Linked DNA regions of Piscinibacter sp. HJYY11. The protein of the gene in region 1 binds, or shares a complex with, the protein of each later gene. Links are inferred from orthologs where the notes say so. Each region holds a gene or a part of one and is shown on either strand. Other genes may lie near its edges.

Region 1 (4,177 bases):
CTTGTTGACGGCGATCAGGTGCTCGTCTTCATGGACGATGGGAAATTCGCGCGCCGGGGCGGCCGGTGCTGCGGCCGGGTCGGCCATGCGCACCGGCGGCACCCGGATGATGTCGCCCAGTGCCAGCCGGGTGTCGGCCGAAGCCCGGCCCTTGTTGACGCGCACCTCACCGGAGCGGATGACCCGGTACACGTGGGTCTTGGGCACGCCCTTCAGCAGCTTGACCAGGAAGTTGTCGAGCCGCTGGCCCTCCGAGCCTTCGTCGATCTCGACCGTCTGCACGGCGGGAGGGGCGGCAGAAGGCCTCGGGCTTGCCGTTGTTTCCGCTTTGCCCCTTATAATGCGCCGCACCACGTTTCCGCTGTAAGTGATTGATTTTTCTGAGTTTACGCCGCGAGCGGCGCCCTACTCAGCCGATCACCCAGCACAACGAGGCCGGCCACGCGAAGAAGTTGTGGCCAAAAGGTGATGCAACGCACCCCGGCATGCAGCAGGCCGAGTCCCCAAGTGACACAGCGGCAGTCAGCCCGGTGCGGCAGAGAAACAAGAACGAACCCTCGCCAAAAGGTTTCCAAGCCAGAGACAAGCAACTAGCCGACGCGCGATGTGCGCCGGCCACACGTGCAAGGCTCTGGCCCGCGTCCAGTGATCAAAGCGGATGACGTGCCCCATCTCCCACCCCACGCTGCCCCTGCGCGAATGTCGCGCCGGCAGCGCCGTGGCCGGATGTCGCGCGCCCCATGCCTCACGGCCCCGCCCTTTGCCCGCTGCCACGCACGCGCCAACGCTGCCTGACGGGCCTCCGATCCTTCGCTGATCGGCCAACGTCACCGCAGTCCAGGGCGATTCCTTCCGGTTCTTTCACGTTCCTCGTGCATCGATGAGTCGCCTGCCGGTCCTGCCGGCGGTGACGTGTTGGATGAGCTGTCCCTGACTGCGAAAGATCGCAGCAGTGCAGCGAAGGAGCGCACATGAAACGCATGCTGATCAACGCGACGCAGCAAGAAGAACGTCGCCTGGCCATCGTCGATGGTCAGAAGCTCATGGACTTCGAGACCGAGATCGAAGGCCGCGAGCAACGCAAGGGCAACATCTACAAGGCAGTCGTGACCCGCGTCGAGCCCTCGCTCGAAGCCTGTTTCGTCGACTACGGCGAAGAGCGCCACGGCTTCCTGCCCTTCAAGGAAATCTCGAAGAACTACTTCCGCGACGGCACCGACGTGCGCAATGCCCGCATCCAGGACGCCATCAAGGAAGGCGACTCGCTCCTGGTGCAGGTCGAGAAGGAAGAGCGCGGCAACAAAGGCGCGGCGCTGACCACCTTCATCTCGCTGGCCGGCCGCTACCTGGTGCTGATGCCCAACAACCCGCGTGGTGGTGGCGTGTCACGCCGCATCGAGGGCGAAGACCGTGAAGAGCTGAAGGAAAACCTCGACCAGCTCGAGTACCCGAAGGGCATGAGCCTGATCGCCCGCACCGCCGGCATCGGCCGCAGCGCGCCCGAGCTGCAGTGGGACCTGAACTACATGCTCAAGCTCTGGACCGCGATCGACGCTGCGTCCAAAGAGGGCAAGGGCGCTTTCCTGATCTACCAGGAGTCGTCGCTCGTGATCCGCGCGATCCGCGACTACTTCACCGCCGACATTGGCGAGATCCTGATCGACACCGACGACATCTACGAGCAGGCCCACCAGTTCATGACGCACGTCATGCCGGAGGCCGCGCCGAAGGTGAAGCGCTACCGCGACGACGCGCCGCTGTTCAGCCGCTTCCAGATCGAGCACCAGATCGAGACGGCGTTCTCGCGCACGGTAAACCTGCCCTCGGGCGGCGCCATCGTGATCGACCACACCGAAGCGCTGGTGTCGGTCGACGTGAACTCGGCCCGCTCCACGCGCGGCTCCGACATCGAAGAGACCGCGACCCGCACCAACCTCGAAGCGGCCGATGAAATCGCCCGCCAGATGCGCCTGCGCGACCTGGGCGGCCTGATCGTCGTCGACTTCATCGACATGGAAGAGTCGAAGAACCGCCGCGAGGTCGAGAGCCGCCTGCGCGACGCGCTGCGCCAGGATCGCGCGCGTGTGCAGTTCTCGTCGATCAGCAAGTTCGGCCTCCTGGAGCTGAGCCGCCAGCGCCTGCGCCCGGCGCTCAGCGAAGGCAGCCACATCACCTGCCCGCGCTGCAACGGCACCGGCCACATCCGCGACACCGAATCGTCGGCGCTGCAGATCCTGCGCATGGTCCAGGAAGAAGCGATGAAGGACAACACCGCTGCCGTGCACGTGCAGGTGCCGGTGGAGGTGACCTCGTTCCTGCTGAACGAGAAGCGCCCCGAGATCACCAAGATCGAACTCAAGCAGCGCGTGACCGTGCTGCTCGTGCCCAACAAGCACCTCGAGACGCCCAACTACAAGCTCGAGCGCCTGCGCCACGACGACCCGCGCCTGGAGAACCTGCAGGTCAGCTACTCGATGATCGAGGAGCCGGACGACGAAGTGGCCATCACCCGCCGCGAGAAGGCCAAGGCCAAGCAGGAGCCGGTGATCAAGGGCATCCTGCCCGACACCGCCGCGCCCATCGCGCCGCCCAAGCCCGAGCCGGTGGTGGCGGCCCCCGTGCCCGCCCCGGCACCTGTCGCAGCTCCCCCTGTGGCACCCGTCTCCGGCGGTGGCTTTTTTGCGTGGGTGAAAAAACTCTTCGGCACTGCCGAGGCCACGCCGGCCGCAGCACCAGCCTCGGCACCCGCCTCTGCAGAAGCCAGCACCGAGCAGCGCCGTGAAGGCCGTGGTGACCGCAACAACCGTGGGGGCCGCGGCGGTCGTGACGGCCGTCGTGGTGAACGCGGAGAGCGCGGAGAGCGTGGTGAACGCAGCGCCGAACGCGGTGAACAACAACGGGGTGAGCGTGGCGAACGCTCCGAACAACGCGGCGAGCGCAACGAGCGCGGTGACCGTGGCAACCGCGGCCGCCGCAACGAGCGCGGCGAGCGTCCGGAAGAAGCCCAGGCCGATGGTGGTCGCCAGGAAGAGCGCACCCGTCGCCCCGAAGGTGGTGGTGAGGAAGGCGCCGAGGCCCGCGGCGACAACCGCCGCGACCAGCGCCGTGGCGGCCAGCCCCGTCCGGCCCCCGTGGAAGCGGCAGCGGGCAGTGAGGAAGCCCAAGCGCGCGCTTTCGTCGACACCGTGCCCGGTGAAGCAGCCGAAGGCCAGGCTGGCGAGGCCCAGGGGGAACGTCAGGGCCGCCGCCGTCGCCGTGGCGGCCGTGGTCGTGACCGCGACGAGGCTCGCAACACCGAAGTGACGGATGCCGTCGCCGGCGACGAGTCGCAGAGCGCGCTGCCGCTGGAGTCGGCGGCCGAGGCCTCCGGCGAAGCCGTGAGCGCCGATGCCGAAGGCGCGCCGCAAGGTGAAGGCCAGGAGCGTGGCGAACGCGAAGGTGGCCGCCGTCGCCGCGGCCGCGGTGGGCGTGATCGCCAGCGCCGCGAGGAGTCGGGTGAAGGCGCCGCAGCGGCAGACGGTATCGCTGAGCCGATCAGCGCGGATGCCGATGCGGAACTGCCGCCCTCGGTGTCCGCGGAAGCCGAGGCGGCGCCGTCGGCCGAGTCGCAGCCGATCACGGCCGCCGCGGCAGCCGAAGCCATCGCGCCGGTCGTCGAAGCACTCGCCAACGAGCCGGAACCGGTGGTGACGTCGAGCGCCGCCGCGGCCGTGGTTGAGCCCTATGTGCTCAACACCGATCAGCTGCAAGCCGTCGCCGAATCCGCCGGCCTGCAGTGGGTGAACTCCGACGCCGACAAGATCCGCGCGGTGCAGGAAGCCATGGCCCGCGAGCCGAAACCGGTGCACGTGCCACGCGAGATCAAGCCGGTGGAGCTGATCGACGAAGGCCCGCTGGTGCTGGTGGAGACGCGCAAGGACCTCTCGCAGATCCGCCTGCCGTTCGAGACGCAGACCCCGTCTCAGCCGTCGGCCTGATCGGCCTGACTGCAAAGAAAAGGGCGCACCGCGGTGCGCCCTTTTTCTTGGGTCAGCGGCACAGACTCAGGGCAGGCGCTCCAGCGCGCGCTGGTACACGGGGTCGTGCATCAGCTCGTCCCAGGTCAGCGGGGCCGATTGCGGCAGGAGCCTCCGGCGACGCATCTCGCTGTCGCCGTCAGGTGTCCACTGGCCCTGCT
Region 2 (3,124 bases), on another replicon or contig:
CATGCGCTCGCTCGCGATCATGCGCGAGACGGGCGCGCCGGTCGTGTTCGACGCCACGCACTCGGTGCAGCTCCCCGGCGGCCAGGGCACGAGCTCGGGCGGGCAGCGTGAATTCGTGCCGGTGCTCTCGCGTGCCGCCATCGCGGTCGGCGTGGCCGGCGTGTTCATGGAAACGCACCCCGACCCGAAGAATGCGATGAGCGACGGCCCGAACGCCGTGCCGCTGCAGCACATGAAAGCGCTGCTCGAACAACTGGTCGCCCTCGACCACGTGATCAAGCAGCAGCCGCTGCTCGAGAACGACTTCTCCTGCTGAGCACCCCAACCGATGAGCGCCTACATCATTGCCGACGTGACCGTGACCGACGCCGAGAAGATGGCGAAGTACCGGGAGTGGTCGACCAAAGCCATGCAGGAGCACGGCGCCGAGATCCTCGTGCGCGGCGGTGAATTCGAAGTGCTCGAAGGCCCGTGGACGCCCAGCCGCATCATCGTGCTGCGCTTCGCCGACCGTGCGAAAGCCAAGGCCTTCTACGCCAGCGAAACCTACACCCACGCCCGGACCCTGCGCGAAGGCGCCGGGATCATGCGCATGATCGTTGTCGACGGCGTGTAACCGGCCTCGGACGACAATCGCCGATTCCACAGAATCCACCAAAACTGCCAAGAGGAAGATAGATGAGTGCCATCGTTGACATCGTCGGCCGCGAGATTCTCGACAGCCGCGGCAACCCGACCGTCGAATGCGACGTGCTGCTGGAAAGCGGCACCATGGGCCGCGCTGCCGTGCCCTCGGGTGCCTCCACCGGCTCGCGCGAAGCCATCGAGCTGCGTGACGGCGACAAGGGCCGTTATCTCGGCAAGGGCGTGCTCAAGGCCGTGGAGCACATCAACACCGAGATCAGCGAAGCCGTGCTCGGGCTCGATGCCTCGGAGCAGGCTTTCCTCGACCGCACGCTGATCGACCTCGACGGCACCGAGAACAAGAGCCGCCTGGGCGCCAACGCCACGCTCGCCGTCTCGATGGCCGTGGCCCGCGCTGCGGCCGAAGAGTCCGGCCTGCCGCTCTACCGCTACTTCGGCGGCTCGGGCGCGATGCAGATGCCGGTGCCGATGATGAACGTCATCAACGGCGGCGCACACGCCAACAACAACCTCGACCTGCAGGAGCTGATGATCATCCCCGTGGGGGCGCCGAGCTTCCGCGAGGCGGTGCGCTACGGCGCCGAGGTGTTCCATGCGCTGAAGAAGATCATCGACGCCAAGGGCATGAGCACCGCCGTCGGCGACGAAGGCGGCTTCGCGCCCAGCGTGGCCAGCCACGAGGCGGCGATCCAGATGATCCTGGAAGCCATCGACAAGGCCGGCTACACCCCGGGCGAACACATCGCCATCGGCCTCGACTGCGCCGCCAGCGAGTTCTACAAGGACGGCAAGTACCACCTCGAAGGTGAAGGCCTGCAGCTCACCGCCCCCGAGTGGACCGACATCCTCGCCACCTGGTGCGACAAGTACCCGATCATCAGCATCGAAGACGGCATGCACGAAGGTGACTGGGACGGCTGGAAACACCTCACCGAGAAGCTCGCCAACAAGGTGCAACTGGTGGGCGACGACCTCTTCGTCACCAACACCAAGATCCTGCGTGAAGGCATCGAGAAGCGCATCGCCAACTCGATCCTCATCAAGATCAACCAGATCGGCACGCTGACCGAAACTTTCGCCGCCATCGAGATGGCCAAGCGCGCGAACTACACGGCCGTGATCTCGCACCGCTCGGGCGAGACGGAAGACAGCACCATTGCCGACATCGCCGTCGGCACCAACGCCGGCCAGATCAAGACCGGCTCGATGAGCCGCTCGGACCGCATCGCCAAGTACAACCAGCTGCTGCGCATCGAAGAAGACCTCGGTGATGTGGCGTCGTACCCGGGCCGCGGCGCGTTCTACAACCTGCGGTAAATCCACCCAGTGCGCCTCGTCACCCTCGCCCTGCTGGCGCTCATCGCGCTGGTGCATGCCGAGCTCTGGCTCGGCAGCTCAGGGGTGCCACGCGTGATGGAGCTGGAGTCCAAACTGCTCGACCAGAAGGCGCAGAACGAAGCGGCGCATGAGCGCAACGAGCAGTTGCTGGCCGAAGTCAGCGACCTCAAGGAAGGCCTGGAAATGGTCGAGGAGAAGGCCCGCTTCGAGCTCGGCATGGTGAAGCCGGACGAGATCTACGTCCAGGTCACACCGAAGCGCTAGTCGCCATGGATGCCCTGCTGCAGGCCTTGCAGCCGATCTTCGTCGCGCCCTTCACTCTGCTCGGCTCACCCGTCACCTGGCTCGAGATCGTGGCCTTCGTGCTCGCGATCCTGATGGTGGTGTGCAACATGCGCGTCAACCCGATCGCATGGCCGCTGGCCATCGCGAGCTCGCTGCTGTACTTCCTGCTGTTCTGGAACAGCAAGCTCTATGGCGAAGCGGGTTTGCAGATCTTCTTCGTGGTGGTGGCGAGCTGGGGCTGGTGGCAATGGCTGCGGGGCACACAAGATGACGGCAAGCCCTTGCAGGTGCGCTCGCTCGCGCCCACCGCCCGCTGGGGCCTGCTCGCGGCGCTCGCCGTTGCCTGGCCGCTGACCGGCCTTTTCCTGGCCCGCACCACCGACACCGACGTGCCCTGGTGGGACGCCTTCCCCACCGCCGCCAGCCTGCTCGGCCAATGGCTGCTGGGCCGCAAGTACGTCGAGAACTGGACGGCCTGGCTGGTTGTCAACGCCGTCAGCGTCGCGCTCTTCGCCTACAAGGGCTTGTGGCTCACCGTGGTGCTTTATGCGATCTTCATCGTGATGTCGATCGCCGGCCTGCGTGCCTGGAAGCGCCTGGCCGTCGCGGCATGAGCGACGTCATCACGATCGTCGGCGCCGAAAGCACGGGCAAGACGACCTTGGCGGCGGATCTGGCCGAAGCGCTCGCGCAAGAAGGCCTGCGCGTTGCACGCGTCGACGAATACCTGCGCGAGTTCTGCATGGCACGGGGGCGCACGCCTCAGGTGCACGAGCAGGCCGGCATCGCACGGGAACAGGCGCGCCGCATCGAAGCGGCCATGGCCACGCACGACATCGTGGTCGCCGACACCTCG

Evidence for each region. Proteins that work in one complex are often made in the same cells at the same time.
Region 2: the proteins of JI745_RS09290 (region 1) and eno are in contact, whole or in part, in a solved structure (PDB 2FYM), measured with the Escherichia coli proteins. The link is inferred for Piscinibacter sp. HJYY11 from one-to-one orthologs.

Annotation. Positions count from the first base shown.
Region 1 is NZ_JAERQZ010000001.1:2,037,127-2,041,303, forward strand. The notes cover bases 610-4,177. They hold JI745_RS09290 (Rne/Rng family ribonuclease), read left to right. Parts: upstream 610-971; coding sequence 972-3,977; downstream 3,978-4,177. Other genes in these bases: nagZ (beta-N-acetylhexosaminidase), read right to left, coding at 4,044-4,177. Also shown: JI745_RS09285 (RluA family pseudouridine synthase), read right to left, coding at 1-351. UniProt on the Escherichia coli protein: Endoribonuclease that plays a central role in RNA processing and decay. Required for the maturation of 5S and 16S rRNAs and the majority of tRNAs. Also involved in the degradation of most mRNAs.
Region 2 is NZ_JAERQZ010000002.1:228,355-231,478, reverse strand. Bases 1-2,820 are described here. They hold eno (phosphopyruvate hydratase), read left to right. Parts: upstream 1-678; coding sequence 679-1,962; downstream 1,963-2,820. Other genes in these bases: pnuC (nicotinamide riboside transporter PnuC), read left to right, coding at 2,253-2,820; ftsB (cell division protein FtsB), read left to right, coding at 1,972-2,247; JI745_RS24825 (DUF1330 domain-containing protein), read left to right, coding at 329-616; kdsA (3-deoxy-8-phosphooctulonate synthase), read left to right, coding at 1-316. Also shown: more of pnuC, read left to right, coding at 2,821-2,882; JI745_RS24805 (AAA family ATPase), read left to right, coding at 2,879-3,124. UniProt on the Escherichia coli protein: Catalyzes the reversible conversion of 2-phosphoglycerate (2-PG) into phosphoenolpyruvate (PEP). It is essential for the degradation of carbohydrates via glycolysis.